4 regions of the Clostridium moutaii genome follow, and region 2 is predicted to be linked to each of the others. Evidence: riboswitches for the same ligand, from Rfam matches in the RefSeq annotation. Region 2 holds a riboswitch; each other region holds the start of a gene.
The links. A riboswitch is a leader RNA that binds a small molecule or an ion and turns the genes downstream of it on or off. The one in region 2 is predicted to bind thiamine pyrophosphate.

Region 1 (3,202 bases), on a different contig from region 2:
GAGGCTGGAAAACTAATGGAAAAAGATGGCATAATTCCGAAGGCTAAAGTGGCAGAGATGGCCATACCAAACAGTAATATAGTATTTATAAGTGCAAAAGATGGAAAACAAATTCTTCAAAAATTTTATGAAGTTTTATATGAAAGTGATCCAAAATCTGTTGGGGGAAAGATACCGGATGAGAATTTCTATTACAGTGGAACCAAAGGTAATTAAAAAATTATTTATATTAATATTCTGGTTGTCTATATGGGAGTTTTGCTCCATTTTTATAAATAATTCACTTCTTTTACCATCACCTTTTGAGGTAATAAAAACACTATTTGTTTTAATGAAAGAAGCTTATTTTTGGAAAAGTGTTTTTAGCAGCATAATAAGGGTAATTTCAGGAATTTTGATATCTGTAATTGTAGGCATTGTGCTTGGTGTAGCTGCAGGTCTCAACAAATTTATAGAAGAAATTCTAGATCCTCTTATAATTACAATGAAGGCAACTCCTGTTATGTCCATAATTATTATAGCTTTAATTTGGTTTACTTCATCTTATGTGGTTATTTTTACAGCTGTCCTAATATGTTTTCCAATAGTATACACAAATGTAATTCAGGGAATAAAGTCTGTGGATGAAAAGTTAATTCAGATGGCAAATGTATATAAGGTTAAAAAAAAATATTTATTAAAAGATATATATCTTCCAAGCATAAAAAATTATATTGTGTCAGGTATACTCATGTGCCTTGGAATTGGCTGGAAGGTTTCAGTTGCGTCAGAAGTATTGAGTACACCTAATTACTCCATAGGATTAAATCTTTTAAATTCTAAAACAACTCTTGAAACTCAGGAGCTGTTTGCATGGACTATTGTAGTTGTAATACTGAGTTTTATGTTTGAAAAGATATTTAAACATTATTTAGATGTAAAAAAGTAATTTCTAATATGAAAATTTAAATTGCGTAAGTATAGAGGAAGGTAGCTTGCATGGAAAATGATGATAAATATGAAGTTATGATTAGAAATTTAAATAAGTCCTATGGGGGAGTGCCTGTATTTACAAATTTAAATGTGAACTTTCTAAAAAACAAAATCACAGTGGTACTTGGACCCTCAGGTTGTGGCAAAACCACTCTTTTAAATATTATAAGTGGAATTGAAAAAGATTATAGTGGACAGGTGGATTTGGAGAGCAGCAGGCTATCTTACATTTTTCAGGAAGATAGATTGATTTCACATCTTACAGTGTACGAAAATGTGGCCTTTGTATTGAAGTCAATAATGAGTAAAATTGAGGTGAATTTAACTGTAAATAAATTTTTAAGCATGGTGGAATTGTCAAATTGCAAGAGTAAATTTCCAAGAGAATTAAGCGGTGGTATGAAGAGAAGAGTTGCACTTGCCAGGGCCTTTGCCTACAAAAGTGATTTGCTTTTAATGGATGAACCTTTTAAAGGCCTGGATGATAGATTAAAAGGTGACATAATAAAGAAATTTTTATCACTTTATAGGGAAAATAAAAGAACAATTATACTGGTAACTCATGATAAAGAAGAAGCAAGTGAGCTAGGTCATATAGTTTATTCGCTGGAGTGAAATGCAATAGAAATATTGATTAATTTCAATTATTGTAGTAATATAATTGGTGTTTATGTAATATATAAAATTAAATACTTTTATATATCCCGGGGGGGCTGGTGCTACCGGCTGAGAGTAAGGATTAAATCCTTAGACCCTATTTATACCTGATCTGGTTAATGCCAGCGTAGGAAGAGGCCACATGTAATTTAGCGAGTAAAGGTACAAACCTCTTCAGAAGGTTGTACCTTTTTTTATGAAAATAATTGTGAATTGAAAAAGGGGGATTATATGAAGACATCTATAAAATTGTATGACAGTGTAAAGGACATATGGGATTCTTATTATCAGCATCCTTTCATAAAAGGGATAGCAGATGGAAGTTTGGAGATAGATAAATTTAAATTCTATATGATTCAAGATTATATATATCTTTTGGATTATGTAAAAATATATGCTCTTGGAGTGGTTAAATCCAATGAGGAGAGTACGATGAGGGGCTTTTCCAAAATGGTGGATAATATATTAAATGGGGAAATGAATATACATAGGACTTATATGAAGAGACTTGGCATTGGGAAAAAGGATATAGAGAATACCAGAGCTTCCATTGAAAATATTTCATATACAAATTATATGTTGTCAGTGTCTCAGATGGGTGATTTAATGGATTTGACTACTTCACTTCTAGCTTGTATGTGGAGTTATTACTTAATTGGAAAAAAACTGAGCAAAATAGATGGTGCCGCCCAGCATGAATTTTATGGACAGTGGATAAATGGATATGCATCAGAGGATTATGAAAGGGAAACCGAGTGGATAATTGATCTGCTTGATCATCTAACTGAGGACATATCGGAGAAGAAATTTAAAAAATTAAAGGAAATTTTTATAAATACCAGTGAATATGAGAGAATGTTTTGGAACATGGCATATAAAAAGGGGATGTAATCGTGCTGGAATTTAAAAATATAAGTTTTAAATATGATGAAGATCCTGATTTCATAATAAAAAATTTGAGCTTTACTGTGAATAAAGGTGAATTTATAAGTATAGTAGGTCCCAGCGGATGTGGCAAAAGCACTGTGTTCAGACTTATTTGCAAATTGGAAAGGCCTTTTGAGGGAGATATATTTTTAAAAAATAGAAATATTAATGCTTTGAAAAAAGGATACATAGGATATATGCCTCAAAATGACCTTTTAATACCCTGGAGAACTATACTTCAAAATTCTTCACTGCCTCTTGAAATCAAAGGTGAGGATTTAAAAAAAGCAAGGTATGAAGCTGAAAAAATACTTAAGGCCTTTGGACTTGAAAAATACAAGAATAAATACCCGAAGGATTTATCAGGAGGCATGCGTCAGAGGGTTTCTTTTACAAGAACTCTTCTTACAGGAGCGGATATGCTTCTTTTAGATGAACCTTTTAGTGCGCTGGATGCAATAACAAGACTTTCCATGCAGGAGTGGCTTTTAGATAAATGGTCAAATTTAAATAAAACGGTGTTGTTCATAACACATGATGTAGAAGAAGCCCTCTTTTTATCAACAAAGATATTTATAACAGATGGAAGTCCCATAAGAAAATTTAAAGAAATAAAAGTGGATTTAAGTTATCCCAGGACAAGAGG
Region 2 (3,202 bases):
CATATGCCAACTATGGAAACTGCAATAAATCCCCAGAACGGGCTCGTAAGCCATCCTATATTCCTTTTAAACAAAAAATTTATAAACCCTATACTTGGATTAAATAGAAGCATCCATATTATTGCAGCTGATGCGGAAGACACTGCCATAGGCATGGCATACATAGTGCTGAATAACCCTTTGAATTTTAATTTGTTGTTACATACAAGTGCTAACATCAGTCCAATTAATATAGACGGTATTGTAGTCACAATGACATATTTGAAAGTGACAATCACGCTATTAATAAAAGAAGGATCTTTAAATAAATCAACATAATTAGATAATCCAGCAAAAGAACTTGTCTCTCCCTGGGCATTTGTATTAAATAAACTTAAATATATAGTTTTGAAAAATGGGAAATAAGTAAATCCTATAAATATGCCTATGCAAGGGATAATATATAAATATGGTTCCAAAATATTTATAATTTTTTTCTTTTCAACAGTTTTATTTTGAGTTAAATTCATCTGTTGTGCTGCTTTTTCCATTTAGATACCTCCATTAATTTTATTTACAAATATATACTACCCCACCAATATTAATAAAGGTTTATATTATGGTTAAATATATTTAACAAATACTTATGCAGTATGATCATAAACTTTTATATATAAAAATACCCACTATAACCAGTGGGTGACCTTTAACATCTTCTTCTGCATTCCTTTTATTGTTTTAAATTGAAATTTAGATCTGTCAAGCTGAGCATACATTAATAGATATCACGTTTTATAGGAAATGAATCTCCATCTTTTCATATCACATTTAAAGAATTAGATAAAAATTTACCATTTTAAATACCTTTACAGGTATTGTCTTCCCAGCAAATTAGTGGTATAATTAAATAAAATTTAATAGTAGTTACAGGGGGACTAATATAGTTGAGAAGGATTAAAAACCTGACCCTTAGAACCTGTCAGTTAATACTGTCGTAGGAAGTCAAAACATAATTCTGATATTGGAATCAAGCTGTTTTAATCTATACGATTAGAACAGCTTTTTATAATATTAAACAAAATAAATAGCACTACATAACTTTTATGCAAATTTAAAAAGCATGAAAAGGGGTACACCACCGCGGGCGTATTTACTTTTTATGCTTTTTTTATTTATAAATAATATCTAGGAGGATTGATAAAATGAATGCAAGTGTAGCAATTCAGGTATTGCCAAAAGTAGAGGGTGAAGATGTAATCTCCATTGTGGACAAAGTTATTGCCTATATCAAGAGTACCGGTTTGAACATATTCGTAGGCCCTTTTGAAACCACAATTGAAGGTGATTATGACCAGCTCATGGATATAGTAAAAAGGTGTCAGATCATCTGTATAGAACAGGGGGCACCAAGTGTAATGTCCTACATTAAAATAAGCTACAACCCAGAAGGTGTCTGGAGTATTGAGAAAAAGACGAAAAAACATCATCCTGAAATGAATGGAGGCAAGTAAACAAAATGAAAAAATCCATTATCAAAAAGGAAGTTTTTACAGCACTGCTGGCAAGTATATCCTACGTACTCAGTACTTTTGTATCCTTTCCAAGAATGGCTCCATTTCAACACTTTGCAAATGTCATAGGTGCAGTTTTTCTGGGACCCCTCTGGGGATTCAATTGTGCTCTTATGACAGGACTTATGAGAATGATATTAAACGGAAGCACAATTTTGGCTGTAATAGGAGCTGTAGTAGGGGCATTTCTTTCAGGACTGCTGTACAAAAAATTTCATAAATTCATCTGGGCAGTAGTGGGAGAAGTAATTGGAACAGGAATTTTAAGTGCAATCATTTCATACCCATTTATGAGAGCTTTTTACGGACTTCCCAAAACTTCAGTCTTCACTTATATCCCCTTTTTCATTCCCGCATCCCTAATGGGAGCAACTTTAGGGTATATACTTCTAAAGGCACTTGATAAATCAAAGGTGCTTCCATATTTAAAGTCTCTTGTAAATAACTAAACAATCCTTTTTTAACATGGGCATTCATAAAACTAGCTTAAGTAAAGCTAGTTTTATTTTAGTCAAACTATTTTAGTTCAAAGGTCCCTTCTGGAATCGGAGGGAATTACCTTTAAATAAAAGCCTAGAAAAATATTGCAAAAACAACGGCTGTAGAAATTACAGCCGTTGTTTTATCTGGTGCTCCCAGCAGGAGTCGAACCTGTGACCTACTGATTACGAATCAGTTGCTCTACCAACTGAGCTATAGGAGCAAAGACACATTATTATTTTAATACAAATCCTGATTATAATCAAATATAAATTAATTTATTTTATAATATTATTGTCCACAAATAAGTATCAAAACAATAAGTCATTATGAATAATTTTTATAATGACTTATTGTTTTATTCCTGATGAATTACATCAAGATTTCCAAATTTACTGAACTGCCCCATCCATGCCAGTTTTACAGTACCTGTAGGACCATTTCTCTGTTTTGAAATAATACATTCTGCTACATTTTTTTCTTCTGTTTCTTTATTATAGTACTCATCTCTATATAAAAACATGACTATATCTGCATCTTGTTCTATTGAACCAGACTCTCTTAGATCTGAAAGCATGGGTCTGTGATCTGTCCTTGCCTCAGGGGCACGGGATAACTGAGATAATGCAATAACCGGACACTGCATCTCCTTGGCAAGAGCTTTAATTGATCTGGATATTTCCGATACTTCCTGTTGTCTATTTTCTGAACTTCTTCCTCCACTCATAAGTTGAAGATAGTCCACAACTATAATGTCTATACCCTGTTCTATTTTCAATCTCCTGCATTTAGATCTCATTTCCATAATTGATATACCCGCCGTATCGTCTATAAATATCTTTGATGCAGCCAGAGGTCCTGAAACCCTGGCTATATTTTCCCAATCTTTATCTTCTAGATCTCCAGTTCTAAGCTTTAGCATATCTATATGAGCCTCCGAACATAATAATTTATATGCCAGTTGCTCTTTTGACATTTCAAGAGAAAATATAGCTACCTTTTTTCCTTCTCTTAAAGCTGCATATTCCGCTATGTTCAATGCAAAAGTTGTTTTACCCATAGAAGGTCTTGCTGCCACCAAAACCATGTCTCCCTTTTGAAAACCGGAAGTTTTAGCATCCAATTCTCTAAATCCTGAAGCTATCCCTGTAGTTTCTCCTTTATTATTAAAT
Region 3 (3,202 bases), on a different contig from region 2:
GAAATCACCTTTCCCAGCTGCTATGAGATTTGTGACGCTTCCCTCGGAAGGCTGAACTATTTTGACATCCAGTCCTTCATCCTTATAATATCCTTTATTCAAGGCCACATACAATCCAGTATGATTTGTATTCGGAGTCCAGTCCAATATTACAGTTGTCTTGTCTAAGGAATTTGATGTTTCCTTTTTATCATTTGTCCCGCATCCGTCCAATGCCAGTACGATTGTAAAAATAGCCAGTATTAAAAATATAAATCTGCTTTTTTTCATTATTATCCCCTCTTATTTCCAATGTATTATTTTTTTGCCTATAAAGTCTATCATATAGATTATTGCAATGCTCACTGCAACAATAACCAGAATTGAGGCAAATACCTTGTCCAGCTGATAGGCGTTTTTGGCCCTCACCATGTATACACCTATTCCGCTGTCTCCCCCCAGCCATTCACCTATAATTGCAGCCATTATCATGTAAGTTGCGGCAATCTTCAAACCTGAAAAAAAGTTGACCAGAGCATAGGGAAGTTTTAGATGGTAAAATATCTGTAATTTTGATGCCTTCATATTATGGAACAGATTTATGTAGTCCATGTCTATTTTTTCAAGACCATCTACAAGGCTTACAACTATGGGAAAAAAGCATACCGTTATTACAACTATTATCTTGGGAAGTGCTCCAAATCCGAACCATATTATAAAAAGCGGTGCTATGGCTATAGTGGGAACTGTCTGGGATATTAATAAAATAGGATAAAGTGATTTTTTGACCACATGAAAACTGTCCATTATTATAGCCAGTACAAAAGAAAATACTATGGATATGAAAAATCCTATAAAGGATTCATAAAGCGTGGTTTCCGTATTTTCCATTATATTTTTAAAGTCCGAAGCAAGAGTCTTTATAATATCCCATGGAGAAGGAAGAATATAAGGCTGTATATACTGAAAGCTCACTATTATCTGCCATAAAACCACAACTGCTGCTATGGTAACTACCGGGTATATCTTATCTTGAATATTTTCTGATTTTTTCATTTTAAACACCTTAAATTCATAATTTAAATCTGTTAAAATTGCTGGATATTTTGTCTTTAACCTCTTCATATTGAGTCCCTTTTATACTGGAGATCTTTTTTACAATATTTTCAACTTCACAGGGGTATCCATACTCTTTATTCACCCATTCAAGAGAAGTGGGTCCGTCTGTTTCGGTCAATATTCTATCCATGGGAAGAATCTTCACTATTTCATCTGTAAGCCTGGAATACCCTATATCAACACTTATGGTAAAATAGCATCCCAATTTTAAAAGTTCTTTAAGAGTATCCACCTTTCCGCTGTACCAGTGAATTATAGGTGTTCTCAATTTATAACTTCTTATATATTCCAGTATTTTTTCTTCCGCTCCCTTGGTGTGAATATTTACTATCTTGTCATAGTATTTTGCCCTGTCCAGAAAGTATTCAAATACCCTGCCCATTTTGGGATATTTTTCACTCTCCAAAACCCAATAATAATCAAGACCTATCTCTCCTATGGCCCTGCACTCCTTGACATAACCGTCAAAGCCATCAAGATCACCGCAATTTTTATATGCTTCCCAGGGGTGTATTCCAAAACAGGGTATTATATTTTCATTTTCTGCACTTATCTTTTTTGTGAAAATATAACTTTTCAGATCCATGGAACATCCCAAAGTCACGATATCATCTTTTTCTATGATATCAAGTGCTTTTTTTAAGTTCTTGCCATAAAAATCCATGTGATTGTGAGCATCAACAAACATCTAAATTATCCCCCTATAAAACTTTGACAAAAAATAAAAGCACTATTTATAAATAGTGCTTCAGGATACGAATTGTAAAGCGGTTTCCCTACGTCGGAGTTACCCGAATCAGGTTCAAAGGGTTAAAGCTTTCACTTTTCTCAGCCGTCACGGCACCCCTGACACTACAGACAATATTAGATTTATTACATTATTATATTATCACTTATTTATAAATATGTAAATATTTTATGTACACATTCACAATTTATTTATCCAATTTGTCAATTGCATCATGTTTTAGTATATAATCGGAATATCCAAGCTGATTTAACACATCCTCCTCATCCTTCTTAAGGCTGCTGTTTTCAGGTATCCTTTTTCCGGTCTTGACATTGTAGTACACATCATCCTGGGAGGAATAATAATAATTTTTATCTATAAAAGAACCATTTCTAAATATAATCCTCTGACTATTGGGATTGAAAAGATCTTTCCCAAACATATCTTTTCCGGGAAGATCAAATAAATTACATACTGTAAGGTATATGTCCATTTCACCCCCATAGGTATTATTCACACCTTTTACCGATTCATCGGGAAAATGTATGAGAAGAGGCACTTTCTGAAGTTTTTCCCAGTTCACATCAGAAGTAGAACTCATATTTAAAAATTTGAACAGCTGCTGCTCTTTGTCCTTAGGTATTGCATAATGGTCACCATAAAGCATTACAACTGAATTTTTCAGTGTTCCATTTTCATCAAGTTTATCCAAAAACATTCCCAGCTGCTCATCTGTATAATGTATGGCCTGCAGATAATTTCCAATAAGACTTCCTTTTAAATTTCCCACATCAAAATTACCATATTTATCCACAGCATCGTAGGGGAAATGACTTGTGAGTGTTATTAAGAAAGCATAATAGGGTGATTTCATATTGTTCAATTTTACAAGTGACTGATTTAAAAAAGATTTATCACTTAATCCCAGCCCTATGGATTCATCTTGCCTATAACTTTTTTCACCGTAAAAATCATCAAATCCAAAGCGTTTGTACATTATATCCCTGTTCCAGAAATTTTCCCTAAAGCCATGAAATGCTGCTGTACTGTAGCCATTGTTTTTGAAGTTTTCAGGCATTGCCTGGAATTTATTTCCTGAATATAGAAAATAAACTGCTCCCGCAGGAGCTGGATACATGGAATTATTGGTCATGAACTCTGCATCGGAAGTACCTCCTGCAGCTACCTGATAGTAAAAATTATCAAAATACTCGGATCTCTTCACCCACCTGTTTAAATTTGGAGTTATCTCCTGTCCATTTATGGAAGCATTTATTACAAATTCCTGAAGAGCTTCCACCTGTATCATTATCAAATTTTTTCCCTTTACAGATCCCTTTAAGTTTTTATTATCCGATTTGTTTTTATCCATAA
Region 4 (3,202 bases), on a different contig from region 2:
ATGTTCTTCCCATTCATTATTTTATTCATATTTCTAACTGCACACATTTTTCCACACATAGTACAGGTTTTTTCATCCTCAGGTTTTGAACTTTCTCTATATTTTTTTGCTTTTTCAGGATCTATAGCAATATCAAACATTTTATTCCAGTCAAGATTTCTCCTTGCTTTACTCATTTCATTATCCCATTTCCTTGCATTTTTAATTCCCTTTGCAATATCAGCTGCATGAGCAGCTATTTTAGTGGCAATTATTCCTTCTTTTACATCATCTAAATCAGGTAGTCTTAAATGTTCTGCTGGTGTTACATAGCACAAAAAATCTGCTCCACTAGATGCTGCAATAGCTCCTCCTATAGCGCTTGTAATATGATCATAACCTGGTGCTACATCCGTAACTATAGGTCCAAGTACATAAAATGGAGCATCATAGCATAGTTTCTTTTCAAGCATCATATTAGTTTGTATTTCATTTAGTGCCATATGCCCTGGACCTTCTATCATAACCTGTACATTTCTATCCCATGCTTTTTTTGCAAGTTCTCCCAAAGTCATTAACTCTTTAATTTGACTTGCATCTGTAGAATCGCAAATTGAACCTGAACGACATGCATCTCCTAAGCTTATAGTTACATCATACTTTTCACATATATCTAGTACTTTATCAAAATGCTGATAGAATGGATTTTCTTTATTATTTAACTGCATCCACGCAAAAAGCAGAGTTCCACCTCTTGATACCAAGTTAGTCAGTCTTGGATTTCTCTTGAAGATGTTTGCTGTTTCCCTATTTATACCTGCATGGATAGTCATAAAGTCTACACCATCTTTCGCATGAGTTTCTACAACATTTAACAAATCTTCTGCAGTCAAATCCTTTAATTCTTTGTCATAAAATCCAACAGCATCATACATAGGAACTGTTCCAATCATACCAAAATATATATCAACTATTTTCTTTCTAAATTCTTGAGTTTTACCAAAACAGCTTAAATCCATTATTGCTTCAGCCTTCATATCAATAGCAAGTTTTACCTTTTTAATTTCTTCTTCTATATTATTACAGTCTTTAGAAATTCCAAGATTTACATTTATTTTGGTTTTTAATCCTTTACCTACACCTTCAGCGTTCAAATTCTTATGGTTCTTATTAGCTGGTATAACCACCTTTCCCCTTGCAACTAATTTCATCAATTTTTCTATATCCATATTTTCTTTTTCAGCTACTGTTTTCATTTCTTTTGTTACTATACCTTTTCTAGCTGCATCCATCTGTGTTGTATAATTCATCTTATACCTCTCCTTATCCTTATAAATTAAAATTTTAAATAATAAAAGCATGCATACAATATATCTATTGCATACATGCTCAATAAAATTAGCTTCACAAACTTCTACACAAAAAATGTAAAGAAGTTATTTAATAATTGCTTCCTTCGCTAGTATTAACTGGATCAGGTTCAAAGGGATCGAATTTTTTTCATCTCAGCATTTAAGCACCCCTGCAATAGATATAATATTTAATTTTATAAATACTTTATTATTTTATATAAATTATGAAATAATATTCTATATTTGTCAAGTTTATATTAACTTAGAAGAATTATACATACTAAACTTGAGCATTAGATTGAGAAATTTTAGCTTGATTCAAAAGTTAAGAATTTCATTACCAAATAAAAGCAGTATGAATATCTTGTTAATCTATAACAAAATCACTTATAAGAGGCACAGAAGCAGTGTAATCCTTTAGTTTATATGCTATAATTATTAAAAAATAGGAGGTATTATTATGAAACAATTAGAAAAAGATTGTAAAGTTGCTCTTATACAGGCAGCACCTGTTCTGTTTAATAAGGATGCAACCATTGATAAAGTTGTTCAGGAAATTCTTGAAGCCGGAAAGCAAGGTGCCAATCTGATTGTCTTTCCGGAATCTTTTGTTCCTTGCTATCCATATGGAATAACCTTTGGCTTTACCGTAGGCAGTCGTACCGAGGAGGGTAGAAAAGACTGGAAAGTTTATTACGACAATTCTGTCATTGTACCAAGTGCTGATACAGACCGCATCGCCAAAGCAGCCGGTCAGGTACATGCCTATGTCAGTCTTGGTATCACAGAAAGAGATATCAATAATTGTACCCTTTATTGTACTAATCTGTTTTTCTCACCGGAAGGAAAGCTTGTCGGCAAGCATCGTAAATTAAAACCAACCGGTGCAGAGCGCTTCATCTGGGGTGACGGTAATGAAGGTGCCTTTCCTATCATTGATACTCCCTGGGGAAATATGGGTAGTTTGATCTGTTGGGAAAACTATATGCCTTTGGCACGTGTAGCTCTTTATATGAAAGGAGTTACACTTTATCTTGCACCTAACACAAACAACAATGAAGAATGGCAAACCACAATACGTCACATAGCAATAGAAGGACACTGTTATGTAATTAATGTCAATCAATATGTGACAAAAGATATGTATCCTGATATCTTCCATTGTCCGGATGAAATAGCAAAATTACCAGACGGTGTTCTTACTGGCGGTAGCTGCATTGTCGATCCATTTGGACATTACGTCACAGAACCTGTATGGGATAAGGAAGAAATTATTTATGTAGACATCGATATGGAGCAGGTTCCACTTAGCCGTATGGAATTTGATGGAACAGGCCATTATTCACGCCCAGATGTTCTAGAACTTGTTATTCATGAAAACTAAATCTAAAGCACATGCTAAAATAAAAATTATTAAAGACATAAGTATACCTACTATCAGGGAATGAACTTTGTAGATTCTCATGGCCAAAGTGAAGTTGTTTATGCTTTCTGCACAAGCATAAATAATCCTTTTAAAATATAAGAGTCTACTTTAAATTTTATGATTAATTATAGTAGGCTCTTGTGTTTACATTATATAGTATATACTTTTCAATATATGACACAGCTGCTGATATTATTCCTACCAGGAATATACAGTACCATCACCTCTCCAATCTGTTCCACCAACCAAAACTCCATTTTCATTTTTCCATATTATCTGCCCTCTTCCAAATACACCGGTATCAATATCATAATTTACATTATGCCCCCTTGTATATAGATCTGCTGCCAGATAAGAAGGAAACTGCTGTTCAAGGCTTATATCCTTTCCATAAGTCCAGAGCCACCTGGGTGCATCCAATGCCGCCTGAGGATTTAGTCCAAAA

Region 1: linked by a shared signal. The riboswitch ahead of tenA (thiaminase II) and the one ahead of AB8U03_RS11210 (thiamine-binding protein) in region 2 are both predicted to bind thiamine pyrophosphate.
Region 3: linked by a shared signal. The riboswitch ahead of AB8U03_RS01635 (TatD family hydrolase) and the one ahead of AB8U03_RS11210 (thiamine-binding protein) in region 2 are both predicted to bind thiamine pyrophosphate.
Region 4: linked by a shared signal. The riboswitch ahead of thiC (phosphomethylpyrimidine synthase ThiC) and the one ahead of AB8U03_RS11210 (thiamine-binding protein) in region 2 are both predicted to bind thiamine pyrophosphate.

Annotation. Positions count from the first base shown of each region.
Region 1 is NZ_JBGEWD010000009.1:75,965-79,166, reverse strand. It holds gene AB8U03_RS10635 (ABC transporter substrate-binding protein) at 1-216, shown strand, start outside; gene AB8U03_RS10630 (ABC transporter permease) at 179-928, shown strand; gene AB8U03_RS10625 (ABC transporter ATP-binding protein) at 979-1,587, shown strand; TPP riboswitch at 1,669-1,780, shown strand; gene tenA (thiaminase II) at 1,861-2,520, shown strand; gene AB8U03_RS10615 (ABC transporter ATP-binding protein) at 2,523-3,202, shown strand, end outside.
Region 2 is NZ_JBGEWD010000010.1:30,589-33,790, reverse strand. It holds gene AB8U03_RS11215 (carbohydrate ABC transporter permease) at 1-530, opposite strand, end outside; TPP riboswitch at 898-997, shown strand; gene AB8U03_RS11210 (thiamine-binding protein) at 1,182-1,490, shown strand; gene thiW (energy coupling factor transporter S component ThiW) at 1,496-1,999, shown strand; tRNA gene AB8U03_RS11200 (tRNA-Thr) at 2,178-2,253, opposite strand; gene AB8U03_RS11195 (replicative DNA helicase) at 2,389-3,202, opposite strand, start outside.
Region 3 is NZ_JBGEWD010000001.1:304,781-307,982, forward strand. It holds gene AB8U03_RS01625 (ABC transporter substrate-binding protein) at 1-270, opposite strand, end outside; gene AB8U03_RS01630 (ABC transporter permease) at 283-1,035, opposite strand; gene AB8U03_RS01635 (TatD family hydrolase) at 1,052-1,786, opposite strand; TPP riboswitch at 1,854-1,956, opposite strand; gene AB8U03_RS01640 (LTA synthase family protein) at 2,034-3,202, opposite strand, start outside.
Region 4 is NZ_JBGEWD010000005.1:23,347-26,548, reverse strand. It holds gene thiC (phosphomethylpyrimidine synthase ThiC) at 1-1,289, opposite strand, end outside; TPP riboswitch at 1,414-1,513, opposite strand; gene AB8U03_RS06655 (carbon-nitrogen hydrolase family protein) at 1,792-2,715, shown strand; gene ggt (gamma-glutamyltransferase) at 2,956-3,202, opposite strand, start outside.